DNA from 4 places in the Pantoea sp. X-Soil-OKNW-713 genome. Region 2 is predicted to be linked to each of the others. Evidence: predicted binding sites of a transcription regulator. Region 2 holds the regulator's gene; each other region holds the start of a gene.

The links. Region 2 encodes LexA, which represses DNA repair genes until DNA is damaged. Its sites were predicted from a motif close to TNCTGTATGTACATACAGNA; they were not measured.
Region 1: metR (HTH-type transcriptional regulator MetR) is a predicted target of LexA. The motif match lies at 1,460-1,479, and genes of this name have one in related genera.
Region 3: dinB (DNA polymerase IV) is a predicted target of LexA. The motif match lies at 3,850-3,869, and genes of this name have one in related genera.
Region 4: AC6I8R_RS08420 (metal-dependent hydrolase) is a predicted target of LexA. The motif match lies at 4,451-4,470, and genes of this name have one in related genera.

The regions. Positions count from the first base shown of each region.
Region 1 covers NZ_AP035995.1:223,208-230,734, reverse strand. Annotated here, with positions in the region: gene metE (5-methyltetrahydropteroyltriglutamate--homocysteine S-methyltransferase) at 1-1,334, opposite strand, end outside; gene metR (HTH-type transcriptional regulator MetR) at 1,512-2,444, shown strand; gene AC6I8R_RS01030 (YehS family protein) at 2,498-2,977, shown strand; gene AC6I8R_RS01025 (carboxylate/amino acid/amine transporter) at 2,974-3,840, opposite strand; gene yigL (sugar/pyridoxal phosphate phosphatase YigL) at 4,017-4,817, opposite strand; gene pldB (lysophospholipase L2) at 4,871-5,863, opposite strand; gene rhtB (homoserine/homoserine lactone efflux protein) at 5,968-6,591, shown strand; gene rhtC (threonine export protein RhtC) at 6,662-7,285, opposite strand; gene recQ (ATP-dependent DNA helicase RecQ) at 7,298-7,527, opposite strand, start outside.
Region 2 covers NZ_AP035995.1:371,286-378,812, forward strand. Annotated here, with positions in the region: gene ubiC (chorismate lyase) at 1-222, shown strand, start outside; gene ubiA (4-hydroxybenzoate octaprenyltransferase) at 234-1,118, shown strand; gene plsB (glycerol-3-phosphate 1-O-acyltransferase PlsB) at 1,193-3,616, opposite strand; gene AC6I8R_RS01675 (diacylglycerol kinase) at 3,742-4,110, shown strand; gene lexA (transcriptional repressor LexA) at 4,216-4,830, shown strand; gene dinF (MATE family efflux transporter DinF) at 4,921-6,246, shown strand; gene AC6I8R_RS01690 (CsbD family protein) at 6,411-6,623, shown strand; gene zur (zinc uptake transcriptional repressor Zur) at 6,693-7,214, opposite strand.
Region 3 covers NZ_AP035995.1:971,602-979,128, reverse strand. Annotated here, with positions in the region: gene AC6I8R_RS04390 (sugar ABC transporter ATP-binding protein) at 1-564, shown strand, start outside; gene AC6I8R_RS04385 (ABC transporter permease) at 561-1,559, shown strand; gene AC6I8R_RS04380 (sugar ABC transporter substrate-binding protein) at 1,587-2,657, shown strand; gene dinB (DNA polymerase IV) at 2,782-3,837, opposite strand; gene dpaA (peptidoglycan meso-diaminopimelic acid protein amidase) at 4,081-4,827, shown strand; gene AC6I8R_RS04365 (class II glutamine amidotransferase) at 4,798-5,565, opposite strand; gene lpcA (D-sedoheptulose 7-phosphate isomerase) at 5,618-6,196, opposite strand; gene fadE (acyl-CoA dehydrogenase FadE) at 6,440-7,527, shown strand, end outside.
Region 4 covers NZ_AP035995.1:1,820,234-1,827,760, forward strand. Annotated here, with positions in the region: gene AC6I8R_RS08395 (multidrug effflux MFS transporter) at 1-532, opposite strand, end outside; gene AC6I8R_RS08400 (TetR/AcrR family transcriptional regulator) at 529-1,116, opposite strand; gene osmE (osmotically-inducible lipoprotein OsmE) at 1,310-1,645, shown strand; gene AC6I8R_RS08410 (DUF6515 family protein) at 1,699-2,070, opposite strand; gene AC6I8R_RS08415 (L-cystine transporter) at 2,299-3,690, opposite strand; gene AC6I8R_RS08420 (metal-dependent hydrolase) at 3,843-4,433, opposite strand; gene kduD (2-dehydro-3-deoxy-D-gluconate 5-dehydrogenase KduD) at 4,566-5,327, opposite strand; gene kduI (5-dehydro-4-deoxy-D-glucuronate isomerase) at 5,345-6,181, opposite strand; gene hxpB (hexitol phosphatase HxpB) at 6,347-7,015, opposite strand; gene AC6I8R_RS08440 (YniB family protein) at 7,149-7,527, shown strand, end outside.

The sequences.
Region 1 (7,527 bases), 150 kb from region 2:
CGCAGGCCGCGAATTTCTGTGGTCTGGGGAAATGAACCAATGGTGGTGGTTGGCCATGCGGGCAGATTGAAGCGGTTACGTTGCGCTTTGGCGCGTTCACGGTAAGCGCTGTGACGCTCAGTATCTGCGGCCTGAATATTGGCCAAACGCTGCGCCACGGCGGCATTGTGCACCCGGCTGGAGTGGGCACGGGCTCGGATTGGCGCGCTCCAGGCTTCCAGTGACTGGGCATCATTGTTATTCAATGCCTTGCTCAACAATGCCAGCTCTGCGCATTTTTGCAGGGCGAAGGCGAACCAGCTTTTGACTTCATCATCCAGGCGGGTTTCCACGCTCAGGTCGATCGGGCTGTGCAGCAGGGAGCAAGAGGAGCCAATCCACAGTTGCGGGCGTTGCCCCACCAGCGGTTGCAGGCGCTCAAACCAGCGGCTGAGATCAGCACGCCAGACGTTGCGACCGTTGATCACCCCGACCGACAGCAGCCATTCGGCAGGCAGTTGTTGGTGGAGTTGTTGAATATCGTCTTTGCCGTGCACCAGGTCAACGTGCAGGCCCTGCACCGGCAGCGCTTTGATCACTGCCAGGTTTTGACCGATGCTGTCGAAGTAGGTGGTCAGCAGCAGTTTGGTTGCCCCCTGTAGCGCGTCATAAGCGGGTTGAAACGCCGCGCGCCACGCCGCTGGCAGTTCCAGCGACAGTGCCGGTTCATCAATCTGCACCCATTCGATACCGCGTTTTTTCAGTTCAGCCAGCACCTGTTGGTAGACCGGCAGGATCGCTGGCAGCAATGACAGGCGGTCAAACTGTTCACCCTTCACTTTACCCAACCACAGGTAAGTCACCGGACCGAGCAGCACAGGTTTGACGTTGTGACCGAGCGCTAGCGCTTCGTCCACTTCGTCCAGCAATTGGGTCCAGGTCAGTTTGAACTGCTGCCCACGGGTGAATTCCGGCACCATGTAGTGATAGTTGGTGTTGAACCATTTGGTCATCTCCGCGGCAGCCGCTGGTTCACCGGTCGGAGCACGGCCACGGCCCAGGCGGAACAGGGTATCGAGATCGACTGAACCCGCTTTATTCTGATGACGTGCCGGTACGTTGCCCAGCAGCAGGCTGGTGGTCAGTACGTGATCGTACCAGGCGAAGTCGCCCACGGGCAGCAGGTCCACACCCGCATCTTTCTGTTGTTGCCAGTGGCGCGCGCGCAGTTCACGGCCCACAGCCAGCAGCTCTTCCTGTGAACTGTTACCTGCCCAGTAGCTTTCCTGAGCTTTTTTCAATTCACGACGCAAACCGACGCGAGGGAAACCGAGTGTGTGGTTCAGAATGGTCATTTGTTGTTCTCCAGGTATTCTTAACTGTGCAGCACGCGCTTCAAATCAGGGCCAACATAGACTGGTCACCACGCTTGCTGGAGATGTTTAGCCGTCCAGATGTTTACACCGCTATATTCTGCGGGTACTGTATGTTCCTCAAGCGCAAATTGTTCAATCTCGATGTGAAGGATTCTCATGATCGAACTCAAACACCTGCGAACGCTGCAAGCGTTAAGGAATACCGGTTCGCTGGCTGCCGCCGCTGCCCAGCTTCATCAAACGCAATCGGCGTTGTCTCATCAGTTCAGCGATCTGGAGCAACGGCTGGGCTTTCGCCTGTTTGTGCGTAAGAGCCAGCCGCTACGCTTTACGCCACAGGGGGAGATCCTGTTACAACTGGCTGAGCAGATCCTGCCGCAGATTCAGCAAGCCTTGCAGGCTTGTCATGAGCCGCATCAAACCACGCTGCGTATTGCGATTGAGTGTCACAGTTGCATTCAATGGCTGACGCCTGCGTTAAATAATTTCCGTCAGAGTTGGCCCCAGGTAGTGATGGATTTTAAATCTGGCGTGACCTTTGACCCACAACCAGCCTTGCAACAGGGTGAGCTGGATGTGGTGCTGACCTCGGATATTCTGCCGCGCAGCGGTTTGTTCTATTCGCCGATGTTCGATTTTGAGGTGCGTCTGGTGATGGCCCCGGATCATCGACTGGCAAACGTTGAGCACATTTCACCGGAAGATTTGGCAGATGAAGTGCTGATGATTTACCCGGTGCAGCGTCAGCGTCTCGATATCTGGCGAAACTTCCTGCAACCGGCAGGCATCAGCCCAGCCCTGAAGAGTGTCGATAATACCCTGTTGTTGATTCAGATGGTGTCAGCCGGTATGGGCATTGCAGCGTTACCACATTGGGTAGTGGAGAGTTTTGAACAACAGGGTTTGGTGGTGACGAAAACGTTGGGGGATGGGTTGTGGAGCCGTTTGTATGCGGCGATGCGCGATGGTGAGCAGCGTCAGCCGGTGCTGGAGGCGTTTGTGCGCTTTGCCCGTCAGCATGCCTGCGAACATTTGCCTTTTGTACGTGATGCTGCGCGCCCGGGTTCGTTACAGCCCCTGTCTTCCTGAGTTAGCCTGCTCTATAATGCGCCGCCTTAACCCGCGACCAGGAGATTTTCACCATGACTAATAACGATGTGCTGCGCAGTGTGCGCTATATGCTGGACCTGAGCGACAGCAAAGTGGTGGAGATTTTTGCTCTGGCAGGCAGCGATGTGCCGCTGGAAGATGTTCAGGCATGGCTGAAGAAGGACGATGACGCTGCATATCGTCCTTGCCCGGACGTGCTGATGGGGTATTTCCTTAACGGTTTAATTTTCCATCGTCGTGGTAAAAGCGAAGATGCGCCTGCGCCGTCGATTGAGCGCCGGATGAATAACAACATTTTCCTGAAAAAACTGCGCATCGCGTTTGCCCTGAAGACCACGGATATCCCCGAGGTGTTGCTGAAGGCGAACTTTAAAGTTTCTCAGGCGGAGATTGGCGCGATTTTCCGTAACCCGGATCATAAAAACTATCGCGAGTGCGGTGACCAGATTCTGCGTAACTTTTTGAAGGGGTTGACGCTGGTGCAGCGTCCAACCCCCGTCAAAAAGGCTTAATGGCTGGTGGTGGTTTTTCCCAACACCCAGCGTTTATGAACGTAAAGTGACGCAAAAATCACGATGGCTCCAGCGATAAAGCTGGGCCAGTGCGGTTTTTCCTGCCAGATCGCCAGGTTCACCAGCAAGCCAGCCGGAACGTGCATATTGTTCATAATCCCCAGCGTCCCCGCATCCACCTGGGTCGCGCCGTAGTTCCACATAAAGTATCCCAGGCCAGACGCCGCAACGCCGAGCCACACCAGAATGCCCCATTGCAGCGAAGTGGTCGGCAGTTTGTTGGGATTACCCCACAGGCTCCAGGCAATCACCGCAATAATCACCGCGCCGAGGTAGAACCAGGAAAAGGCGGTGTGCTGCGGCATCGGACGTGTTTCCTGCAAACGCTTGTAACCTACCATGCCGATGGCAAAGCAGATATTCGCCGCCTGCACCAGCAGCAGGCCAAACCAGAAATGATCGCTGACTTTGTCGTAACGGATAATCGCCGCGCCAATCACCGCCAGCATGGCGCTAAAGGCATAGCCGATGCGCAGTGGACGCCGACTGAGCAAATCATAAATCAAAGTGACATACAGCGGTGTCATCACAGTGAACAGCAGGAATTCGGTGACGCTCAGATAGAGATAGGCTTCGAAACTCAGCAGGTACATGACACCCAGTTGCAGCATTCCCACCAGCATATACAGCAAGATGGTTGAAGCGCGATAGCCACGCCAGCGCAGGAAGGGCAGGAACACAATGGCTGCCAGCGCCAGGCGCATCAGCACCGAGAACCAGGAATCCACCTGACCCGCCAGATATTCCCCGATTAAACTAAAGGAAAAAGCCCACAGAATGGTGGTAACGATCAATAACAGCACGGTAACGATCCCAAAATGAACAGTGCCGCTAGTGTAAACAAACTGTCGCTGCCTCGTTGAATTATCTGGTTTACAATCGGATAAAACACAAGCACCCGTAGCGGCGCGATTATCGCGCGGGTTTTTCCTGCAACGCACACGAAATTGCGCGATAAATCGCGCCGCTACGGGTCAGGTTATGCCAGGAACAATTTACGCAGCGTCTGCGGCACAGCGTCTTCGGCATTGCTGCCAATCACTTCCAGCGCAGGCAAGGTATCTTTCAGGCGCTGATGGGCATTACGCATGATGCAGCCCTTACCGGCCATGCTGAGCATCTCGACATCGTTCATGCCATCACCAAACGCGATGCACTCTTTCAATGAATAGCCGAGCTGTTTTGCCACCGCTTCCAGCGCATGTCCCTTGGAGACACCCCCCGCCATCACTTCGAGACAGGTCGGCAGCGAGAAGCTGACGTTGACCCGATCGCCCCAACGCGCCTCAATCGCCTGCTCCATCGGGATCAGATGCTCAGGATCGTCGCAGGTAAAGAACACTTTGCTGATGCCATCACTCGGCAGCATCCCCGGCTGGTAAACCTGGTAGTTAAACACCGATTCACGAAAATAATCCTGCTCCGCCGGGCGGTGACGGCTGATAAACCATTCGTCGTCACGGTAAACGTGGGTCAGAACCTGTTCATCGTGGTATTTCAGGCCATACAGATCCTGGGCGATGTCGGCATCCAGGTTATGGCTGAAGATCAACTCGCCGTCAGCATTGTGCACGCGTGCGCCGTTGGAGGTAATCATATAAGCCGGGATGCCGAGTTTGTCGCGCATCTGGCCCACATCGATATAGTGACGACCGGTGGCAAAAACGAAATGGACATCGCGTGCCACCAGCTCCTGCAACGTGGTGCGTGCGAAAGGGGTCAGACGATGGTCCGGTGAGAGCAGCGTGCCATCCAGGTCGGATGCGACGATGTGGTACATGGAAACCTCTGGTATTAATGTCGGTTGGCCGTAGCCGGAAAATAAAAAATCAATTAAACGTGGCGCGCAAAAAAATCCACCACCGCATTTAGCGCCTGGGCGCGCATCGCGTCTGTTTCAAACAGGATCTCATGGCGCGCGCCTTCAATCACATAAGGCGTGACACCCTCGCAGGGATGCCCTGCTGCTGCCATCGCCTCACAAAACAAATCCTGCGAGCGGTTATCCACCACCCGGTCTTCGCTGGCCTGCATCAGCAGCATCGGCGTGGTGATGTTATTCACCTGACTGATAATGCTGCGCCCCGCCTGTACCCCTTCACGTACCCAATGGTAAGTCGGGCCACCGACGCGAATCGCCGGATCGTCAGCGTAAAAACGTAAGTTGCGCTGATAACGTTCCCGGCTGTGGGTCAGCTGGTTGATGCCGAAGGGATGGGCCCGCCAGCGCCCGGTGCCGAGGGCATAACCATCGCGCAGCGCGGGCATTTTCTCTGCCCAGTCAAGAATGCGGTGCGCGAGGAAAGGCGGCAGCGGCAAGGTAATACCAAACATCGGTGCCGCCAGCGCCACGGCGTGAAACGCCCGTGGCTGACGCGCCAGAAACAGCGCAAGGATCGCCCCGCCCATCGAATGCGCCAGCGCATAGCGCTGCCGGTAATGACCACTGACGATCTCTTTCAGATAAAGCGTTTCCAGATCGTCAACGTAATCATTGAAATCCACCACATGCCCGCGGTGGGAATCTTCCAACAGACGATCGGAGCGTCCCTGACCTCGATGGTCAATAATCACCACATCAAAACCACAGTGGAACAGGTCATAGGCCAGCTCCGGGTATTTGATGTAGCTTTCAATACGTCCGGGAACAATCAGAATGACACGATGATGTTGCGGAGAGGTGAAACGAACATAGCGCAGGGTGAGATTACCCACGCCGGTAAATTCACACTCTTCACGACGGTGCCAGAAGTCGAGCAGCGGACCGGTAGCAAAGGAGGCAAACGCCTTTTCACGCCTGAGCCAACTCTGTTTTATCTTCTGCATCCGCCCTCCTGAAAAAAACGTCAACGCCACACGTCCACTCCATAGCGTGCCGCGATTTTCTGGCGTATTGTGTCACACTTCGCTTACATCAGGGAATGTCACACATGACCATTGAATGGTGGTTAACCTACCTGCTTACCACAACCATCCTTAGCCTCTCGCCGGGTTCCGGCGCGATTAACACCATGAGCACCGGCATCAGTCACGGCTATCGCGGCGCAGTGGCCTCGATATCTGGCCTGCAAATTGGTCTGTCGGTACATATCGTGCTGGTGGGTGTGGGTCTTGGCGCGCTGTTTTCTCAGTCGCTGCTGGCGTTCGAAATCCTGAAGTGGGCCGGTGCCGCCTATTTAGTGTGGCTGGGTATTCAGCAATGGCGCTCGGGTGGCGCGCTGGATCTCAATGCTGTCGCCAAAGCGATGCCGCGTCGTCGCCTGTTTAAGCGCGCGGTGTTGGTTAACCTGACTAACCCCAAAAGCATTGTGTTTCTTGCCGCGCTGTTCCCGCAGTTCATTCAGCCGCACCAGCCACAGCTGATGCAATATCTGGTGCTCGGCGTCACCACGGTTGTCGTAGATATTATCGTGATGATTGGTTATGCCACCCTCGCCACCCGCATCGCCGGTTGGATTAAAGGGCCGAAGCAGATGAAGGCGATGAACCGAACGTTTGGTGGTTTGTTTATGGCCGTCGGTGCGTTGTTAGCCAGCGCACGCAGAATCGCCTGATAGTTCGTAGCGGTGCGATTTATCGTGCGCCTATAAACCCGCGCGATAAATCGCGCCGCTACGGATAAAATTACCGTGAAATGATCAGGTGGATGCCGAAGCCGGCAAACAGGACACCCGCCATGCCATCAACCCACTTCGCCATGCGCTGATATTTATCACGCATCCACGGCAGAGCAAAAATCGCCGCCACCACGGTAAACCAGGCGAAGGTTTCCACCAGAATCAGCAGGAATAATCCCCAGCGCTCCATTGCGCCGACATCATTGCCAACAAACAGCGAGAATACGCTGCCGAAATAGATAATGGCTTTCGGGTTGGAGAGGTTGGTCAGCAAGCCTTTAAGGAAGCTCATCCCTTTTTTCGGCAGCTCCACGACGGGTGCTTCGCTGTTTGGCTGCTGATGACGCTGACGCGCCGAACGCATCAACTGCCAGCCCATCCACAGCAGATATAAGCCGCCACCCACCATGATGATTTGATGCAGCCACGCCATTTTTTCCAGGATCAGATGCAGGCCCATCAGCGCCACACCGGCCCACACCATTACCCCCAGCGTGATCCCCAGCACACCCATCATCGCTTCTTTACGCGAGCGGCTGGCAGCGGTCTGCGAGACAAAAAAGAAGTCCGGGCCAGGACTCATCAGCGCGACCAGATGTACCAGTGCGACGGTAGCGAATAACATCAACATGCTTTTTTTCCTTTACTCTTCATCAAGATGTTCTTTGATCATCACCAGGAACGGTTTACCAAAACGTTCCAGTTTGCGATGGCCGACACCGTTCACGCTCAGCATTTCTGACGCGCTCACCGGCATCTGTTCCGCCATCTCAATCAACGTGGCGTCGTTAAACACCACATACGGCGGAATATTCTCTTCGTCAGCAATCGCTTTACGTAACTTACGCAGCTTGGCGAACAGTTTGCGATCGT
Region 2 (7,527 bases):
GAAAGCACGCTTAATGGCCCTGAGCAGATGCTACAGCAGCTTGGTACACGCCCACTCGGGCGCTATCTGTTTGCCGACTCTACCCTGACGCGAGATTTTATCGATCCGGGTCAGGTCGGTGCGTTGTGGGGACGGCGTTCCCGTTTACGCCTCTCCGGCAAACCGCTGTTGTTAACTGAACTGTTTTTACCGGCGTCGCCACTTTATCGCGCGCTGGATTAAGGATAAGGATTGTGCAAAAGACCCTGGGAATAAATAAATTACAGGCCTACAGCCGCCTGATGCGCATTGATAAACCGATTGGCACGCTGCTGCTGCTGTGGCCAACGCTGTGGGCGCTGTGGTTATCCGGCATGGCGATTCCTCCACTCCCGGTGCTGCTGGTGTTTGTGTTGGGTGTCATTGTGATGCGTGCTGCGGGTTGCGTCATTAATGACTACGCCGACCGTAAAGTCGATGGACATGTGAAACGTACCGCTGCACGCCCGCTGGCGAGTGGGCTGGTGACGGAAAAAGAAGCGAAGCTGCTGTTTGTGGGCTTAGCGCTGCTGGCGTTTTTGCTGGTGCTGACCATGAATCGCATGACGATTATGTTGTCAGTGGTGGGGCTGGCGCTGGCCTGGGTTTACCCCTTCATGAAGCGTTATACCCATCTGCCACAGGTGGTGCTGGGCGCAGCTTTTGGCTGGGCCATTCCCATGGGTTGGGCGGCAGTTAGTGAGTCCTTACCTTTAGTCTGCTGGCTGGTGTTTATTGCCAACCTGTGCTGGACGGTCGCGTACGATACACAATACGCCATGGTGGATCGGGACGATGATTTAAAGATAGGCGTGAAATCGACGGCCATTCTGTTTGGTCGCTATGACAAGTTGATCATCGGCTTGTTGCAGCTGGCAACGCTGGGTCTGATGGTGCTGGTGGGGCTGCTGCTGAATCTGAATGGCGCGTTTTACTGGTCGCTGCTGTTAGCGGCAGGCTTGTTTGTCCATCAGCAGAAGTTGATTGCTCAACGCGAGCGCGAACCCTGCTTCCAGGCATTCCTGAATAACAACTACGTTGGTCTGGTGCTGTTTATCGGTATTCTGTTGAATACTCAGCCGTTTATCGATTTGCTGTAGCAGCGCGATTTTTCGTGCGATTGTTGAAGTAAAAAAGCCGTCATCCAGTGGATGACGGCTTTTTCATTAGCACCTTAATCGTGAGCCACTGCACTCTCGATGGTCAGACGCACATCGCTGGTCACCAACTCGGCCAGCATTTGCCACATGGCCTGTGTCTGCTCTGGATCGGCATCGCCACCGTCGCTGATATAGCCTTCATCGCGCAGGGTCAGCACCAGCGCGGTGAACACCGCTTTATCAAAGAACTCAGGGGCATTGATGCCGTGCAGCACCGACAAACGCTGTGCCAGTGTACGGCTCTCTTTTTCCAGCGTGCCACGGCTGATAGTGGGTTTCGCACTGAGAATCGAGAAGGTGATGGCAAAACGCTGGAGCGTTTCACGGATACCCGCCGCCAGTAGCTGTAGCGTGCGATAGCGCGCGGTGGTCATTTGTACCTGACCGTTTTGTTGCGTGATCAGACCCTGACGCGCCATCTCGTTACACAGCGATTGAATCAGCTCAGGCAACTCATTGTTGCTCCAGCGCAGGAACAGTTCACTCTTCAGCATCGGATAGACCAACGCGACCTGACGCAACAATTCAGCTTCACTGATTTCACGATGCTGCTGCACAATCGCGGCAATCAGCGACGGCATCACCAGCATGTGTTGAATGTTGTTGCGATAGTAGGTCATCAACACCGCCTGTTCACGCGGCAGGATGATGATGTCACCGATATTATCCTGCTCAGTCTCGAACTTATTCATGCCCATCGCGTGATCCAGCAGGGCTTCAGCGCTGAGATTCGGCACCGTGGCTTCCGGTGAGTAGGGCACATTGCGCAGCAATTGGGTGTAGCACTCCAGTTGCTCAATGAGCTGCTCGCGGGTCAGCGAACGCTGACGAGAAGCCAGTAGCGCGGTGACGCACAGGTTCATGGCATTGGCGGCACCCGCATCGTTAATCCGCACCATCAGGCGGTTGGCGATGTCATTCACTGCGGGGTTCATCCACGTCTGACGCTGAGGTTCGATCGGATCAATCGCCTCGCGCCATTCCGGCACATGTTTGTTCAGATAGTTCACCAGCGGCAGGGGTTCACCGAAGTTCACATAACCCTGGCCAAGATTGCGCAGCTTACGCAGGCCGCGCACCATCTGCATAAAGCCTTCTTTCTCTTTCGCTGCACCACGCAGTTCTTTGGCATAGGTGCCGACTTCCATCACATGTTCGTAGCCAATATAAATCGGCACGAAGGTGATAGGACGGCTACCGCCGCGCAGCAATGCCTGCAACGTCATCGACAGCGTGCCGGTTTTTGGTTCCAGCAAGCGGCCAGTACGTGAGCGCCCGCCTTCCACAAAGTATTCAACCGAATAGCCGCGATTAAACAACTCGCCCAGATATTCACGGAAGACCGTAGAGTAAAGCTTGTTGCCCTTGAAGGTACGGCGAATAAAGAACGCGCCAAGGCGACGGAAAATCGGCCCGGCGGGCCAGAAATTCAGGTTGATACCTGCGGCGATGTGCGGCGGCACCAGTCCCTGATGGTAGAGAACGTAGGAAAGCAGCAAGTAATCCATGTGGCTACGATGGCAGGGGACATAAACGATCTCATGTCCATCCTGTGCCAACTGGCGCACACGCTCGCCACCATTCACGTTGATCCCCTGATAGAGACGACTCCACATCCAACCCATCACGCGATCGGTGACGCGGATAGCTTCATACGAGAAGTCGGCAGCAATCTCTTCCATCAATTCGACGGCGTTTTGCTGTGCTTTCTCATGGGAAATCTTTTTGCTGCGCGCCTCATCTTCCACCGCTTTTTCAATCGCTTTCGATTGCAGCAGCTTATTAAACAGATCCTGACGGGCGGGCAAGCGCGGGCCAATCGCAGCCAGACGCTGGCGGGCAAAGTGGATCCGTGCCACGCGTGCCAGTTTCTGGGCTATCGACTTATCCGTACCGTGTTCGGTCGCCATCTGGCGCAGTGAAACGGTCGGCGAAAAGCGCACAAAGCTATCGCGACCATGCCAGAGAATGGCGAAGAATTTCTGCACACCGTTCAGAATACGCAGGTGAGGGGTGGATTCCCCCTGAACTTCACGTCCTGGTGCACGTCCAAACATCACCGATACTGGCAGCATCTGTACATCCAGTTCCGGGTTGCTGCGGTGCAGATCAAGGTAGTCATGAAACAGCTTTACGGACTCCAGATTCGGCACGAAATACGGGAAAACACGCGGTCCATCGTGGATAAACACATGTCGCGGCAACAATGAGCCGTCAATTTCCAGCGGTGCGAGCGGATCGGGCAGATCGTGTTTCAGACACTGCGAACGCAGTGTGAGGAGATCGGCCTTGGAGTCATAAGGCAGTACATACAGGATAGGCCGCGTCGGATCCAGTCCATGCTCGGACACGGGATCGGCGGGAATAGCCTTACTCTTTACCAAAATGGAGAGTGGTAAATTCAATAATTTATAATAAAGTTTACGCCAACCTGACATAGACAACTTCAAGCCTCTTGTTAGCAAAGCGCGGCAAGCATACCAGAATGCGCCGCGAAAATCTGTGGCTGCACCACTCCGGCTGCCCAGACATTGACGTCAAAACGAGTAAAGGGTTCAACGACATGGCAAATAACGTCACCGGTTTTCTCAGGATAGTGAAAGCAGCCGGTTATTCCTGGCAGGGATTGCGCGCTGCCTGGACACATGAAGCAGCGTTTCGCCAGGAAGCCATTGCCGCATTAGTGGCAATTATAGTGGCGTGCTGGCTGGATGTTGATGCTATTTCCCGCGTACTCATGATTGGTTCCGTGGTGCTGGTGGTCATTGTGGAGATCCTGAATAGCGCCATTGAAGCCGTGGTCGACCGCATTGGTCAGGAACGCCATCCGCTGGCTGGACGCGCGAAAGACATGGGATCGGCCGCCGTGTTGCTGGCTATTTTACTGGCGCTGTTTGTCTGGATCGCGCTGCTTTGGTCACATTTGCGATAAGGATTCCGGATTCATCAACTCGCTGATTTTTCCCTCAGTTTTGGTTTCCATTTCACCAATACCTGTATATACTCACAGCGACTGTATAAACAACCAGGGGGCGGGATGAAAGCGTTAACCAGCAGGCAGCAACAGGTCTATGATCTGATTCGCGACCATATTAACCAGACGGGCATGCCGCCAACGCGTGCGGAAATTGCTTCGCAGCTGGGCTTCCGCTCACCTAATGCGGCAGAAGAACACCTGAAAGCATTAGCGCGTAAAGGTGTTATTGAGATCGTTTCCGGCGCTTCGCGCGGCATTCGTTTATTAATGGAAGAAGAAGCCAGTGAGGGGCTGCCATTGGTTGGCCGTGTCGCTGCGGGTGAACCTTTGCTGGCGCAGGAGCACATTGAAGCGCACTACCAGGTCGATGCTAACCTGTTCAAACCCAGCGCTGATTTCCTGCTGCGTGTCAGCGGCATGTCGATGAAAGATATCGGCATTATGGATGGCGATCTGCTGGCGGTACACAAAACACAGGAAGTGCGTAACGGCCAGGTTGTCGTCGCACGTATCGATGACGAAGTCACGGTGAAGCGCTGGAAAAAGCAGGGCGCAATTGTGCAATTGCTGCCGGAAAACAGCGACTTCCAGCCGATTGTTGTCGATACCCGCGAACAATCCCTGACGGTCGAAGGGCTGGCGGTAGGTATTGTGCGCAACGGCGAGTGGCTCTGATACCTTGATTCCCCCCGCTACGGCAGCCTTCTGTGCTGCCGTGGTTTTATTCTCTGACAAGACGGTAGTGCAGCAAACCGGGACGGGCTGATGCAGCTGTTTTCCTCCTCTGACAAAGCACTCTGGCGGCTGGCGCTGCCTATGATTCTCTCCAATATCACTGTTCCGCTACTTGGCGTGGTTGATACCGCTGTCATTGGTCATCTCGATAGCCCCATTTATCTCGGCGGTGTGGCGGTTGGCACCACGGCGACCAGTTTCATCTTTATGTTGCTGCTGTTTTTACGTATGAGCACCACCGGGCTGACTGCTCAGGCATTTGGTGCTGGCAACAAAAAGGCACTGGCTCGGGCGCTTACCCAGCCTTTACTCATTGCCCTGGTGGCCGGTGTGCTGTTTATTTTGCTGCGCACGCCAGTCAGTAATCTGGCAGCGGTGCTGATGGGTGGCAGCCAGGAGGTCCAACAGCAGGCGCAATTGTTCATTCAGATTCGCTGGCTGAGCGCTCCCGCCACGCTGGCAAACCTGGTTATCCTCGGTTGGTTGTTGGGGGTGCAATATGCGCGTGCGCCAGTGGTGCTACTGGTGGTGGGGAATTTGGTCAATATCCTGTTGGATCTGGCGTTTGTATTGGGGCTGCATTGGGGCGTAGCAGGTGCCGCAGCAGCAACGGCACTGGCTGAATATACGACCCTTGCCGTCGGATTATGGATGGTGGCGCGTGTATTGAAGCTGCGCGGAATTGATTTGGCGATGCTGCGGGAGAGTTGGCGCGGTGATGCTGCTCGTCTGTTTCGCCTCAATCGCGACATTATGCTGCGCTCCTTCCTGCTACAAATCTGCTTTGCTTCCCTGACGATACTCGGTGCACGTATTGGCCCGGATGTGGTAGCGGTCAATGCGGTGCTGTTGATGTTTCTGACTTTCACCGCGTATGCACAGGATGGCTTTGCTTATGCGGTTGAAGCGTGTTCTGGTGAAGCCGTCGGTGCCAAAGATCGCAGTCGGCTATTGCTCATCTGGCATGCTGCCTGCCGTCAGGCGGGGTTGGTCGCGCTGCTGTTTGCGGCGATTTATGCGTTATTTGGCACCCATATCGTGGCCCTGCTGACTTCACTGGAAGCATTACGCGATGCGGCCGATCGCTATCTGCTATGGCAGGTGGTGATGCCGTTAGTGGGCGTGTGGTGCTACCTGTTGGATGGCATGTTTATTGGGGCAACGCGCGGCCGGGAAATGCGTAACAGCATGGCGCTGGCGGCGCTCGGTTATGGCCTGTCATTACTGACGCTTCCCTGGTTAGGTAATCATGGATTGTGGCTGGCGGTGACGGTGTTTCTGGCCGTGCGTGGAATAACACTCTGGTGGGTCTGGCGTCGTCACTGGCGTCATGACAGCTGGTTCGCAAACAGTTAACTATGATGCTTTGAATACAGAATAATCCGTAAGTGTGCTAACCATTCCGCAATGTCTACTATAATTATCCTTATCAGCGCGAATGAGTAGCGCTTTATGTTGGTTTTACCCGCTGAGCGTTGGGTATTCCACCACTATCACTCGACATAACATGGAGAAAGGTTATGAACAAAGACGAAGTGAGCGGAAACTGGAAACAATTCAAAGGGAAAGTGAAAGAAAAATGGGGCAAGCTGACGGATGACGATATGACGGTCATTGAAGGGAAACGCGATCAGCTTGTCGGGAAAATTCAGGAACGCTACGGCTACGCAAAAGATCAGGCCGAGCGAGAAGTTAAAGACTGGGAAAGTCACAACAAGGATTATCGCTGGTAACGGACCCGTTTAAGGACGATGCTCCTGCCCTCCGATCGTGATGATCGGGCTGGCACAGGGATGTGCCATCTATCCTTTTTTACCCCGCTTCTTACTTTCCAACTGATGATCGTGTTCACAGCTTTCGTGATGCGTACAGGCTTCTACTTCAACACAATTTTCACACAGACCGTGTGCTTCTATGACGCTGTGACGCAAGGAAAAACCGGCCTGTTCGGCCAGGCCTGCAATGATCTTTTCCACGCCATGCGCGTGCTTTTCACTGACTGCGGCACAACGATCGCACACCAGCATGACTGAGGTATGTGCCGGTTCATCGAAATGATGGCAAACCACGTAGCTGTTATTGGACTCCACACGATGGATAAAACCCTGCTCCAGCAGGAAGTCCAGTGCACGGTAAATAGTGGGGGGTTTTGCCTGGGGCTCACTGACACGCAACTGATCCAGCAAATCATAGGCGCTGATCGATCCATTCTGCTCTGCCATCAGGCGCAGCACCTCGGCGCGTTGTGAGGTCAGACGTACACCGCGTTGCAGACAGAGTGTCTCTGCCTGAGTAAGCAGTTGGTCGGGCGACAGATTTGACATAAGCGTTCTCCAGGTTGCGAGTGATGTTATTTTATCACACAAATTTTTACGCTGCTGTGATTGCTTTTTCTTCTTAACTCTCTCAGTAAAATTTCATTTTTTCATCGGGTTAGCCGCGCAATTTTCCGCAGACTCTTCTCACCCTGCCATCATTGATTCTGCTTGCTCTGACCTCATTACGGAGGCTTATCATTTTTTGCTTTGCAACTCACCGACTTAGCGACTAAGGTTCAAAAGGTCTTAAGTAATATCTGGTCTTAATTTAAGTGCCGTTTATTTTTTTGCATAAATACACGACAGATTGACGCATCAG
Region 3 (7,527 bases), 600 kb from region 2:
GAGTTACATGGTAAGCCGTGGCAGCCGCGTTCCCCGCACGATTCGGTGGAAAATCGCATGGCGCTGGTGCCGGAAGAACGGCGTAAAGAAGGCATCTTTATTGATGAGTCGGTGGCGATGAACCTGAGCATCAGCGCCGATAACAGTTTCTCGCGCTGGAGCCTGTTTGGTCATCGCCAGGCCTGGCGCTGGGCGGAAGAGGTGATTAACCGCCTCAACGTGCGTACCACTGGTCCGGCGCAGACGCTGCGCCGCCTGTCCGGCGGTAACCAGCAGAAAGTGGCGATCGGCAAATGGCTGCGCAATAACGCTGACGTGCTGATTTTTGATGAACCGACTAAAGGTGTCGATATCAAGGCGAAAACCGATCTGTTCAGCCTGATCGACGGTTTAGCGCGGGAAGGCAAAGGCATCATCTACGCTTCGGGTGAGTTTTCCGAACTGGTGGGCCTGTGTGACCGTATTTGTGTGCTCTGGGATGGGCGCATTGTGGCAGAAATGGAGGGACGTGAGGCCACAGAAGAGACGCTTTTGCTTTATTCCACCGGAGGAACCCCTGCGTGAGCAGCAAAGAAATAATCCTGAACCCGCAGCCTTCTCTGCGCCATCAACTGTTTGATTTTCTCTATAAATGGGGCATGTTGCTGACGGTGGTGATCCTGATCGCTGCCTTTGGCCTCGCGTCAGACAGCTTCCTTGAACCCACCAATATCATCAACATTCTGCGCTCGATCGCCATTGTGACGGTGATTGCGATTGGCGTGTCAATCTCGCTGACCATCGGCGGCTTTGACTTGTCGGTTGGCTCCACCGCGTCGTTAGCAAACGCGCTGGTGATTTCGCTGTTCGTCTGGTACGGCTTTGGCACCACCGAGGCGATCATTATCACCCTGCTGCTGTGCACCCTTGTGGGCCTGTTTAACAGCTTCCTGATTGTGGTGCTGCGCATTCCCGACATGCTGGCGACCCTTGCCACCCTGTTCGTGATTCAGGGCGTGGCAATGACCTACAGCTTTGGCGGCTCAATTACCGAGAATATGGTGATGCCAAACGGCGACATGGCGGAAGGGGCCATTCCGGCAGGTTTTAACCTGCTCGGCCAGGTACCAACCATCGTCATTATTATGCTGGTAGTGACCGTGGTCGCCCAACTGGCGTTGTCGCTGACCAAACATGGCCGCCGTATGTATGCCCTTGGCGGCAACCCGGAAGCGGCGCGTCTCTCCGGCATTCGCACCACCCGCTATCGCGTGCTGGCTTATGTGATCGCCTCACTGCTGGCAGGTCTGGGCGGCATCTTGCTGGCATCGCGTATTGGCTCCTCACAGGTGAATGCCGGTGGCGGCTATCTGATGGATGCGGTGGCGGCGGCGTGGATTGGCTTCTCGCTGGCCGGTTCCGGCAAACCTAACGCGCTCGGCACCCTGGTGGGTGCGGTGATCCTCGGCGTGCTGCAAAACGGGCTGGTGATGCTTTCCGTGCCTTACTACGCGATGGACATTATTAAAGGCCTGGTGCTGGCTCTGGCCCTGGCGATTACCTATATCCAGCGCCGCTAAGGCGCTTCCCTTGAGAAAGAGAACAACATGAAAAAAATCACCCTTTCGCTGCTGGCCGTAAGCCTGCTGAATGCCAGCGCCGCCTTTGCCGACACCGTGGTGCCGGTACCTGCCGCCATCGCTAATCATCAGGGACCGGTGCGTATCGCAATTATTCGTAACCTCGGTTCTGACGATAACACCACCCAGTTTGTCGCCGGTGCGATTCAGCAGGGCCGCCAGTTGGGCTTTAAAGTCAGCACCTTTCTGAGCAACGGTGATGACGCTCGCTTCCAGGATTTCGTCAGCCAGGCCATCAGCCAGAAGTATGACGGCATCATCCTGTCTCACGGTAAAGAACCCTACTCCACCGCGCTGGTGAAGCGTATCGCCGATGCCGGAATTAAACTGTCGGTGTTCGATACCCCGGTGGATACCCCGGTGAACGGTGTGACGGTGACGGCGCAAAATGATGCGTCACTGGCGCAAGAGTCACTCGGCCAGATGGTCAAAGATTTCAACGGTAAAGCGAATATCGTCAAGCTGTGGGTCGGTGGCTTCCCGGCGATGGATCGCCGCCAGGTGGTGTATGAAAAACTGCTGAAAGAGAATCCAGGCATTCATCAGCTGGAGTCGATTGGTGCCGTTTCTTCTGACGTTCAGGGCGACACCGCCAACAAAATTGGCGCGATTCTGGCCAAGTACCCGAAAGGGAAGATTGATGCCATCTGGGGTTCGTGGGATGCCTTCAGCCAGGGGGCTTACAAGGCGTTGCAGGAGAATGGTCGTACCGAGATCAAGCTTTACAGCATTGATGTCTCCAACCAGGACCTGCAACTGATGCACGAGAAGAACAGCCCGTGGGTGCAGACGGTAGCGGTTGATCCAAAAACCATCGGTGCGGTGAATATGCGCCTGGTGGCGAATAAAATCGCCGGTGAAGCCACCCCTGCCAGCTACGAGTTTAAAGCGTCGGCAATTTCGCAGCAGCAGCTGAACAGCCAGCAAGGTGCAGTGAATGTGGCGTCGCTGAACAAAATTATTCCGGGCTGGGGCGAAAACAGCGATTTCGTCGCTCCGTGGTTCGCCACGCTGGAAGCGAAGTACGGCAAGAAATAATTTTTGCCCTCACCCTCACCCTCACCCTAACCCTCTCCCGCAAGCGGGAGAGGGGACTGATCGAGCCTGTGGCACATCTCCCTCATGGGAGAGGGCCGGGGTGAGGGTATTAGCCCGCACCTCACTACAACCCCAGCAACAACTGCCGTTCCAACTGTGGATTCACCAGCGTGACATGCAATCCCACCAGCCTGACGCCCCGTCCGGCACGGCGTTCGTCCCAGGTTTTACGCGCCACGGCGATCATGTCCTCTTTATTCAGCACCGGCCAGACATGCTCCTGGGTCGTCAGCTGGAAATCATTAAACTTCAGCTTCACCCCCTGACGGGCGATCAGTTTATCCGGGCGAATCCGCGTCAAACGACGATCCAGCTCCTCGTACAGATAATCAATAATCTCCAGGCACTGCTCCCAGCGATGAATATCTTCCATCAGGGTGCGTTCAACGCCGAGAGATTTGCGTTCCCGCTCCACCACCACGCCACGCTCATCAACGCCGTGGCTGCGCTCCCACAACACCCGGCCAAATTTGCCGAAGCGTTTGAGCAGACGCGCCAGGTCGGTTTGCTGCACATCGCCACAGGTCAGAAGCCCCATCTCCTCCAGTTTTTTCGCCGACACTTTGCCAACGCCCGGAATTTTGCTCAGCGGCAGCGTCAGCAAAAAATCCGGCATCGCCTGCGGCGTAATGACGAACTGGCCGTTGGGCTTGTTCAAATCCGACGCGATTTTGGCGAGAAACTTAATTGGCGCGATACCTGCTGATGCGGTGAGCTGCGTTTCCCGCCAGATGTCGGCGCGGATCGCCTGCGCCATCAAAGTAGCAGACCCCTGACAATGTGGACTGTCAGTCACATCAAGGTAAGCTTCATCCAGCGAAAGCGGCTCAATCAGGGAAGTATACCGGGCAAAGATCGTGCGGATCTGGCGCGAGGCTTCTTTGTAGGCTTCGAAACGTCCGGGCAGCAGACGCAGATGTGGGCAGAGCTTTAACGCCATCGCGGTAGGCATCGCGCTACGGACGCCATACTCGCGTGCCGGATAGTTGGCGGTACTGATGACGCCACGCTGTACCCGGCTGCCACCAATGGCGATGGGGATATCACGCAAAGAGGGATCGTCGCGCATTTCAACTGCCGCGAAGAAGCAGTCCATATCGACATGAATGATCTTACGCATACCCCCTCCGAATACTGGATAAGTATACAGCATCGAGAGATATCAGCAATATTTGTCGCTGCCAGCATTAAAGTTTACAAATTTATGGCCGTAATCCCATTGAGAAATGGCTATTTTCTCAGCCACCGGCTTGATTAAACGCCAGACAATGTTAATGTTGCGCTGCGGTAGCGGATATTTCCGATAATGCAATACAGAGACGTTATGCGTCAGAGTTTTTCTTCACTTCAAGGTACACACAGAATGGGCAGAATCGCATTATTCCTTGCGATGATTGTTATGCCGGTCCTTAGCTGGGCAATGACGCCAGAGCCAGTTAACCCACAGGCTCCGGTCAGTAAAGAACTAAAAAAACAATTACTTGGCACGCCGGTTTATATTCAGATCTTCAAGGAAGAACGCACGCTGGAACTGTACGGCAAGATCGGTAATGAATATCGTCTGCTGGATAGCTACCGCATTTGTAATTTCTCTGGCGGTTTGGGACCCAAACGCCGTGAGGGCGATTTTAAAAGTCCGGAAGGATTTTATAGCGTCAAGCTGAATCAGTTAAAACCGGATAGCCACTATTATCGCGCCATCAATACCGGCTTCCCGAATCAATTTGACCGTGATAATGGTTACAGCGGCAAATATCTGATGATTCACGGCGACTGTAAGTCAATTGGCTGCTATGCCATGACCAACGCCTACATGGACGAGATTTATACCTATGTGAACGCGGCGCTGCGTAACGGCCAGCAAGAGATCGCCCTGAGCATCTTCCCGTTCCGTATGACCGACAGCAATATGCAGCGTCATCGCTACTCCACTTACGCCAGCTTCTGGCGTCAGTTGCAGCCGGGTTATGCGTACTTTGAGAAGTACCATCAGCCGCCGACGGTCAACGTGACCGCCACCGGCCAGTATGCGGTGAACAGCAGTCCGGCGGTGATGACCGCGCCAGACGCTGCATCAAAATCATTCCTGGCGCTCTCCCAGGCAAAATAATACCCATTCGCCTGGCACTATCCGGTGCCAGGTTTCATTTCCCGTTAGCGGCTGCGTTGCAATCACCGTCACCACATCCTGTGGGGTGGTCTGCTGCTGAAAATCAATTTCCACATCCTGATCAAGCAACTTCGCTTTACCAAAGGGCGCACGGCGGGTGATCCAAAACAGATTGGTGGAACAGAACGCCATCAGATAACGTCCGTCCGACAACAGCATATTAAACACCCCTTTCTGCCGCAGTTCCGCCGCCAGCTCGGCGATATAGCGGAACACCGCAGGCCAGTTACCCGGCGTACGCGGATAACGCGTGGTGAGTTTGTGCAGGATCCAGCAAAACGCTTTTTCACTGTCCGTCTCGCCAACCGGACGGAAATGGCCGGTATCAAGCTGACGATACCCTTTCAGCTGGCCGTTGTGCGCATAGGTCCAGTTACGGCCCCACAGCTCGCGAGTAAAGGGATGGGTGTTTTCCAGCGACACTTCGCCACGATTCGCCTGGCGGATATGGGCCACCACCGAATGTGACTTGATCGGGTATTCCTGTACCAGACGGGCAATCGGCGAGTTAAAGCTCGGCAGCGGATCTTTAAAGGTGCGGCACCCTTTATCTTCGTAAAAGGTAATGCCCCAGCCATCTTTGTGCGGCCCGGTTCCGCCGCCACGCTGTACCAGACCGGTAAAACTGAAACAGATATCCGTGGGGACATTGGCGCTCATCCCGAGCAATTCGCACATAGCTACCGCCTTAGTAAAATCCTCCCACTGACGTGGGAGGAGAAGCCACGACTTACTTCACCATCTCTTTTTCAATCAGCAGCATCAGGATATGGATCACTTTAATGTGAATCTCCTGGATGCGGTCAGCGTAGCCAAAATGCGGCACACGGATTTCGATATCCGCCGTTCCTGCCATCTTGCCACCGTCTTTACCGGTCAGGGTGATCACTTTCATGCCCTGCGCGCGTGCGGCTTCCACCGCTTTGATGATGTTGGCGGAGTTGCCAGAGGTGGAAATACCCAGCAGCACGTCCCCCGCACGGCCCACCGCTTCGATATAGCGAGAAAACACGTAATCGTAACCAAAATCATTGCTGACGCACGACAGGTGGCTGACATCAGAGATAGCGATGGCCGGATAGCCAGGACGGTTTTCACGGTAACGCCCGGTCAGTTCTTCAGCGAAGTGCATGGCATCGCAATGCGAGCCGCCGTTACCGCAGGAGAGAACTTTGCCGCCCGCTTTGAAGCTATCCGCCAGCATCACTGCGGCGCGCTGAATCGCGTGGATATTGGCTTCATTGCTGAGGAAGTTATTCAGCGTATCGGCGGCTTCATTAAGCTCTGACCGGATAATGTCCTGATACATAGGGATGTCCTTTAGAGGAAAGATTGACTCCGCAAGTTTAACGGAATGGCGTTAAGGCGCAAAGCATCCAGACCTGACGTCTGGCGGGAAAAAGCGTCGGGTTATGTGTCAGATCAATCTGCCAGGATGATTTTGTGAGTTTGGTTGTAATTGCGTTGTAAACAGATTGATAAATTTTCGCGGCTGCTCTAAACCTTAACACATAACAGGTCAGACCTCTTACAACTTACGGAGCGGTTCATTATGCTGGTTGCCTCAATCGTTGCGACGCTGATATTGATTAGCGCCCTCTTCTATCATCAACTTTCTCTGCGGCTGAGCAGTGCCATTCTGCTGTTGTGGACCGCCGCGCTGGCGTTTAGCGGGCTGTGGACACCCTGGTTGCTGCTGCCTCTCGCGATCATCCTGTTGCCGTTTAACCTGCCGACCATGCGTCGCAGCATGTTTTCCAAACCGATGTTACATAGCTTCCAGAAAGTGATGCCGCCGATGTCGCGTACGGAAAAAGAAGCGATTGATGCGGGCACCACCTGGTGGGAAGGCGATTTGTTTCGTGGCAAACCGGATTGGCAGAAACTGCACAACTATCCGCAGCCGCGATTGACGGAAGAAGAACAAACCTTCCTGGATGGCCCGGTGGAAGAAGCCTGTCGCATGGCGAACGATTTCCAGATCACCCACGAAATGGCCGATCTGCCGCCAGAGCTGTGGGCCTATCTGAAAGAACATCGCTTCTTCGCCATGATTATCAAAAAAGAATACGGCGGACTTGAGTTCTCCGCTTACGCCCAGGCGCGCGTACTGCAAAAACTGGCTGGAGTCTCAGGCATTCTGGCGATCACCGTTGGCGTACCGAACTCCCTCGGCCCCGGTGAACTGCTTCAGCATTACGGCACCGATGAGCAGAAGGATCACTATCTGCCGCGCCTGGCGCGTGGCGACGAGATCCCATGCTTTGCTCTGACCAGCCCGGAAGCCGGCTCCGATGCCGGTGCCATTCCCGATACCGGCGTGGTGTGCATGGGTGAGTGGCAGGGTAAGCAGGTACTTGGCATGCGCCTTACCTGGAACAAACGCTATATCACGCTGGCACCGATCGCCACCGTGCTTGGTCTGGCGTTTAAACTGTCCGACCCGGATCATCTGCTGGGCGAGACGGAAGAGTTGGGGATTACCTGTGCGCTGATCCCGACCCACACCCCAGGCGTGGAAATTGGTAACCGCCACTTCCCGCTGAACGTGCCCTTCCAGAACGGTCCGACGCGCGGCAAAGATATCTTTGTGCCGATTGATTACATTATTGGTGGCCCGGCAATGGCCGGTCAGGGCTG
Region 4 (7,527 bases), 1.4 Mb from region 2:
TGAGCAAAATGGCCACCGCTCCCAGCACCATAAAAATGCCACGCCAGTTCAGCACAGTTAGCATAAAACCGCCGAGAACCGGGGCGGCGATCGGGGCCAGACCATTGACCAACATCAACAAGGCAAAAAAGCGCGTCAGTTCATAGCCACTGTACATATCACGCGCGACGGCACGCGACAGCACGGCGCCACCACCCCCCGCCAGGCCTTCAAACAGACGGGCCACCAGCAGCTGATTTATATCTTGCGCCACGGCACAACCGATTGAGGCGACAAACAGCAGCAGCAGTGAGACGCGTAAAGGACGCAGGCGACCAAATTTGTCGCTCAACGGACCGAACAGCAGTTGGCCGGCACCAAGGCCTACCAGTGTCGCGGTGAGGCTTAACTGGGCAGTGGCGGTTTCGGTGTGCAGGTCCTGTGCCAGTTCAGGCAGGGCGGGCAGGTAGAGATCGATACAGAGCGGCCCAAGGGCAGCGAGCAGGCCAAGGGTTATGGCATAAACCAGACGGTTAGAAGGTGCAGGTGTCATTTATCCTCTGTCTTTATTAGGTGTGAAATCAGGTTCTGATAAAGGTGTTGCAGGGTCACCGCTGACGCTTTCTGTGGCGTCAGGCGGCGCAGGGCCGTACCGTCAAACAACACGGCCAGTACTTCGACACAGGCGTCCACCTGTTCGTCGCTCAGTTCAGGATGACTGGCGCGGATCTTGTGACGGGCCTGGCTGAACATGCGGGCATCCGCCGCTTCGAGCATTGCCGCGACGCGTGGATTACGACCGGCTTCGGCGGCGACATCCAGCATCAATAATTCATCTTCCGGGTTCAGACTCTCCCGCCAGGCAAGCGTGGTGGCGATTTGATCGCTGTCGACCCGATCGCGCATTGCGGCAACGCGACCATCGACAATACGTTTCACCATCTCTTCAATGATGGCGTCCTTACTGGGGAAGTACCGGTAGATTTGCCCCACGCTGAGATTGGCGGCGCACGCCAGCCGCGCCATGCTGGCAGCATGGAACCCCTCCCGACGAAAACATTCGCGCGCAGCACGGATGATTTCATCCTGGCGCAGGCGGTGGCGTTCATCTTTATTATTTTCTCGTTGTCTGGTCATAACCGCCCTGAAAATAGTTTTGAGAGTGCTCATTCTCATTTAGCGATTATACGGAGCCTGCCAAAGGAACACAGGCACTTTTACGTAATCCTGACGCTTCGGAACAAACCGAATATGCTGCCATAAAATTGATTAATCTGGATTTCTGTTCCAGGCTTAGCGTTACATGGACACAGTAATGAGGAACAACAAGATGAATAAAGTGCTGGGATGTATCGCTGCTGCGTTAACGCTGGCAGCACTCTCTGGTTGTACGGCTTACGATCGCGCAGAGAGCTTCGTGACCAAACCTGTGGTGAAGGATGTGAAGAAAGGAATGACCCGTGATCAGGTGCGTCAGATTGCCGGGGCACCGTCTACTGAGATCACTATGGTGCATGCGCGCGGCACCTGCCAGACTTATGTGCTGGGTGAGCGCGATGGTAAACTCCAGACTTACTTCGTCAGCTATAACGACACGGGACATGTGATGAACTACGGCTTCCAGAGCTGTAAAGAGTACGATACCGACCCGCAAGCGACGCAGTAAAGGTTGCAGAATAGCAAACGGCCCGTCAGTGACGGGCCGTTTTTGTTTGTGGCTTACAAGCCGTAGGGGCGTGGCACTTCGTTATAGCTGCCGTTGATATCGCGCTGATAGTAATGACCATCCTGCACGTAATAACGCTTGCCGTTGAAGTCGAGCACACGCATACCGGCTACCGGCTCTGACTGCGGTGGCTGCACCACAACGTAGGTATCGCCCTGACGCTGATAGTAGCTGCCATTCAACAGATAGTAGGTCAGGCCGCCAATCAACACCGCTGTCGCGGCATCGGGTAAGAAACGTAATGGACCTGGTCCACCCCAGTGCGGTCCAGGACCTGGGCCGGGTCCCCACGGACCTGGGTGGGCAAGGGCGATGGCTGGTGTTAATAAGGTTAACGCCAGCACGGAGGCGATAACTTTTTTCATCGGTAGTTCTCCTGCTATGACTGGTAGCAGGATTGGCTTTTCACCGGCAAAACACAAGCGGAAAGTGGCTGATTTTTCCACTATTTACCATGCTTAACACTTTCCTGACGGTAGCGCCATGATTGTCAGAGATTGAGGAGAGGAACGCGTAGCGGCGCGATGTATCGCGCGGATTTCGGGTGTGGAACCCCGCACGATACATCGTGCCGCTACGGGATGTGCAGGTAATTAACGATGCGCCAGTTCGGCGTGGTCGTCGCTCTCCAGCACTTTTTTGTCGGTCAGGCCAAGCCAGCGGCTGGTCAGGGAGCCAGCGGTCATTGCGCCATTGACGTTGAGCGCGGTGCGGCCCATATCAATCAACGGTTCGATGGAGATCAACAGCGCGACCAGCGTTACCGGCAGGCCCATCGCGGGCAGCACGATCAAGGCGGCAAAGGTGGCACCGCCGCCCACACCGGCCACACCGGCTGAGCTGAGGGTGACGATCCCTACCAGGGTGGCAATCCACAGCGGGTCAAACGGGTTGATCCCGACAGTCGGCGCAACCATCACCGCCAGCATGGTCGGATACAGACCGGCACAACCATTCTGTCCAATGGTGGCACCAAAGGAGGCAGAGAAGCTGGCGATGGATTCCGGCACACCAAGGCGACGCGTCTGGGTTTCAACGTTCAGCGGGATACTGGCGGCGCTGGAACGGCTGGTAAAAGCAAAGGTAATCACCGGCCACACTTTGCGGAAGAAACGCAGCGGATTGATGCCGTTGAAAGAGAGCAGCAGCGCGTGCACGCCAAACATAATCGCCAGGCCCAGATAAGAGGCCACAACAAAGCCACCGAGCTTAATGATGTCCTGAAGGTTAGAACCCGCGACTACTTTGGTCATCAGGGCCAGCACACCGTAGGGTGTCAGCTTCATGATCAAACGAACCAGTTTCATCACCCAGGATTGCAGGGTGTCGATTGCCACCAGCACACGTTCGCCTTTTGCTTTGTCATCTTTCAGCAACTGCAACGCCGCCACGCCAAGAAACGCGGCGAAAATCACCACGCTGATGATCGAGGTCGGGCTAGCGCCGGTGAGATCGGCAAACGGATTTTTAGGGATAAAGGAGAGCAGCAGTTGTGGCACGGTCAGATCGGCCACTTTTCCGATGTAGTTGCTCTGAATCGCGTTCAGGCGCGCGGTTTCCTGCGCACCTTGCACCAGGCCATCTGCGGTTAAACCAAACAGGCCAGTGACCATCACGCCTACCAGCGCTGAAATCGCCGTAGTAAACAACAACACGCCGATGGTCAGTACGCTGATTTTGCCCAGTGAAGAGGCATTGTGCAGGCGAGCCACCGCGCTGAGGATGGAAGCGAAGACCAGCGGCATCACGATCATCTGCAACAATTGCACGTAACCGTTGCCGACAATGTTGAACCAGCCAATCGAGGCTTTGACCACCGGGCTGTTCTCACCGTAAATGGCTTGCAGCGCCAGACCAAACAATACGCCGAACACCAGGCCAGTTAATACGCGTTTTGACAGGCTCCAGCGCGCGTTGCCAATGCGTGCTAATAACACCAGCAACGCGGCGAACACCACGAGATTAATAATCAGGGGAAAATCCATGCTCTACTCCAGAGATTTGCCGCGCCTCTGCATGTTCAGGCGCGGAATACAGGGTGATTCCTGAAAGGAATCCGCGCATGTTAACAGTTCATAAATGGGCAGGCTTATATCCAAATGGAATTGATTATAACTTTATCCTGATTTTTGTCTGATTAGCGCGCAGTTTGACTGTTTATTAAACGACCTACGCCATTTTGTAAGGTATTGAACAACTGTTCAGGCCAGCCGTTTGCACCAAAAGACGGCAAGCCAGGTGGGAACCACAGCGCGTAGCCGACCAGTGCGAGGCAAAGGGCGCGCTCCAGTTGGTTGCCTTTTTGGCTGTTCAGCAGTGGCAGGCGAAAGCGCCAGCGGCAGGGCCACAGCAGGGGAACGCCAGCGGGTGTCAGCATATCGGCGACAATATGGCTGAGATAGCCCAGGGTCAAGCCCTGCAATACATCCGCAGGGATGGGCCAACTGGCGGGGACATTAATCTGAAACAGCCACAAGCTTACTGCCACCGCCAGCAGGCTGTGGGTAAAACCGCGATGACCAAAGGCGCGAGCGATGGGCTGGGAAAGCCACTTCAGACGTTGTCCCAGCACCGATTTGGGATGATCAATATCCGGCAGCAAACAGGTCAGCAGTGCAGCCGGCACCAGATGCCACCAGTCGGCACTGGCCATTACCGGCGTGAGCTCCGCGCGCTTGGCAAAAATAGCACTGGCAATGGCGAAAATGATGTGGCCTTCGGCCGTCATGATAAAACCTGGCTGCAAACTGTCGATGCATCCAGTATAGGGATTTATCCAGTGAATGAGAATATGTGACGCTGTAACCAGGCGTGAATTTAAGACGATACCCGCGTCAGAATGACGCGGGAAAAGAGCAGCTTAGCGCGCCAGCCAACCGCCATCCACCGCTAGCGTATAGCCGTGAACGTAATCCGATGCACTGGAAGCGAGGAACACCACAGGCCCCATCATGTCGTTCGGTGCGCCCCAACGTCCGGCCGGGATACGGGCGAGGATCTCTTCACTGCGCGACTCATCATCACGGATTTGTTGCGTGTTGTTCGTCGCCATGTAACCGGGGGCAATGGCGTTGACATTGATGCCGTGCTTCGCCCATTCATTGGCCATCAGCCGCGTCAGCCCCATGACGGCGCTTTTCGATGCGGTATAGGAGGGCACGCGAATTCCGCCCTGGAAAGAGAGCATCGAGGCGATGTTGATGATCTTGCCGCCATTCCCCTGAGCGATAAACTGTCGCGCCACCTGTTGAGAGAGGAAAAACAGGCTCTTGGTGTTGATATTCATCACATCGTCCCAGTCTTTTTCGCTAAAGTTCAGCGCATCCTCACGCCGGATAATCCCTGCGTTATTGACCAGAATATCAATGCGTCCCGCCAGTGCGACCGCCTGTTCCACCACCTGTGGCACGATGGAGGGGTGGCTCAGATCGGCCTGAATCGGCCAGAAACGGCGTCCCAGAGCTTCAACTTTGGCGGCGGTATCATCCGGTCCGGCGCGGTTGACACCAATAATATCGCAGCCCGCCTGTGCCAGGCCGATCGCCATCCCCTGACCGAGACCAGTGTTACAACCGGTGACCAGCGCGATTTTTCCTTCAAGATGAAAAGCGTTCAGAATCATTATCTTCTCCTCAGGCACTAGCGCAGAGCGCTGACGCTGACGTGGTCCATGTCATCAAACACCTGATTTTCACCCACCATGCCCCAGATAAAGGTATAGCGTTGGGTGCCAACACCGGCATGGATTGACCAGCTTGGCGAAATCACTGCCTGTTCGTTATGTACCAACAGATGGCGGGTTTCCTGCGGCTGCCCCATCATATGAAACACCGCGCTGTCCTCAGCCATATCAAAATAGAAATAGACCTCCATGCGGCGTTCATGGGTGTGGCACGGCATGGTGTTCCACAAATTGCCGTCGTCAAGACGCGTCAGACCCATGGTCAGCTGGCAGGTTGGCAGTACATCCGGCACGATAAATTTGTTGATGGTGCGGCGATTAGAGGTGGCGGCATCACCGAGGGTGGCTTTCACGGCATCCTCAAGGGTGATTTTTTTGTCCGGATAGTGGGTATGCGCCGGGGCGCTGTTGTAATAAAACTTCGCCGGATGACTGGCTTCGCTGCTGCGAAAAAGCACCTGTTGTGCGCCCTGGCCGACATACAACGCTTCCTGGTGACCAATTTCCCAGGTTTTGCCATCCACTTCAATCAGGCCGGGGCCGCCGATGTTTATCACCCCCAGTTCGCGGCGTTCGAGAAAATAACTCACGCCCAACTGCTTACCCACTTCACTGCCGATGGTCACCGGCCTGGTCACTGGCATCACGCCACCAATGATGATGCGGTCGATATGGCTGTAGGTCAGGGTGTAATCATCCGGGGTGAAAATTTTTTCAATCAAGAACTCGCGGCGCAGGGCGGCGGTATCGAGAGTTTTGGCATGTTCGCTGTGAATGCTTTGACGTATGTCCATCTCAGGCCTCTGGATAAAAGAAGGTATAGGTCCCGATGCGGGTCTGTTGGCATCTTAGGCAGGATGGGATATGAATTCAATAAAAATGAAACGTTGTTTTATTTATTTGTGTTGGCGATCAAATCGACATAAAAAAGCCCGCTGTGAGAGCGGGCTGCTGGGCGCTTAACCGTGTAGATGTTCGGCGGCGAGTTGGGTAAGGTCATCCAGCCTGACATTCGCCAGTGCCCAACGTGCATCATCACGATGTTCTGCCGCAGGCACCACGATGGAGCGCATACGTGCCGCTTTACTGGCGACCATGCCGTTGAACGAATCTTCCAGCGCCACGCAGTTGAGGGGATCAACGCCTAATTGTGTGGCGGCATCCAGATAAACCTGCGGATGCGGTTTGCTGTAGGGAAGATGCTCGGCGGAGGCGAGTTGATCAAAATAATGGCGCAGGTTGAACATCTCCAGAACCCGCTCCAGCATATGCAGTGGGGAGGCGGAGGCGAGGGCAATTTTCAGGCCCTGGTCGCGACATAAACGCAGTGCCTGTTCCACCCCTGGCAGCAGAGGGCGAGTCTCTTCCACCAGTTGAAGAGCGCGTGCGATGATGCGATCCGTCACTTCCTGTTGGTCCGGGCCGTTCCACGGCAGCGTTTCGTACCACATGCGTACGGTTTGATCGATGCGTAATCCCAGGGTATCTGGCAATTCGTGGCGGCGGGTGAGATCTACCCCCAGCGTGGCGAAAATATCGAGTTCGGCGCGATCCCACAGCGGTTCTGAGTCAATCAGCAATCCATCCATATCAAAAATGGCGGCCAGAACAGGGCGACGATAAGACATACAACGGCTCCGTTTGAAATTTGGCCTACCTTAGCATGAATGCCAGGCAACCAGCATGCTGCGCTTTTTTCAGGAAAAAAAGATGCAGTACAGGTAGACTTAGGGCAAATCTTATTCCGTTCAGGGAGACACCATGACTTACCAACAGGCTGGCCGCATCGCCATCCTTAAGCGAGTGGCTGGCTGGGTGATTTTTATTCCGGCGCTGCTTTCCACCATCATCTCCGTATTGGGCTTTATGTTTAAGCACAGCGAAAAGCAACCGGGTATTGACGCGGTGATGCTTGATTTTGTGCATGTGATGATTGATATGGTGAAATTCAACACGCCGTTTCTCAGTTTCTTTTGGCAAAACTCCCCGGTGCCGGAATTCAACGGCGGCACCAATATCGGTTTCTGGATTATCTATTTTTTGATTTTCGTTGGTATCGCGTTGCAGGCTTCAGGCGCACGTATGTGGCGTCAGTCGCGCCATATCAAAGAGGGTATTGAGGACCAGTTAATTCTTGAGC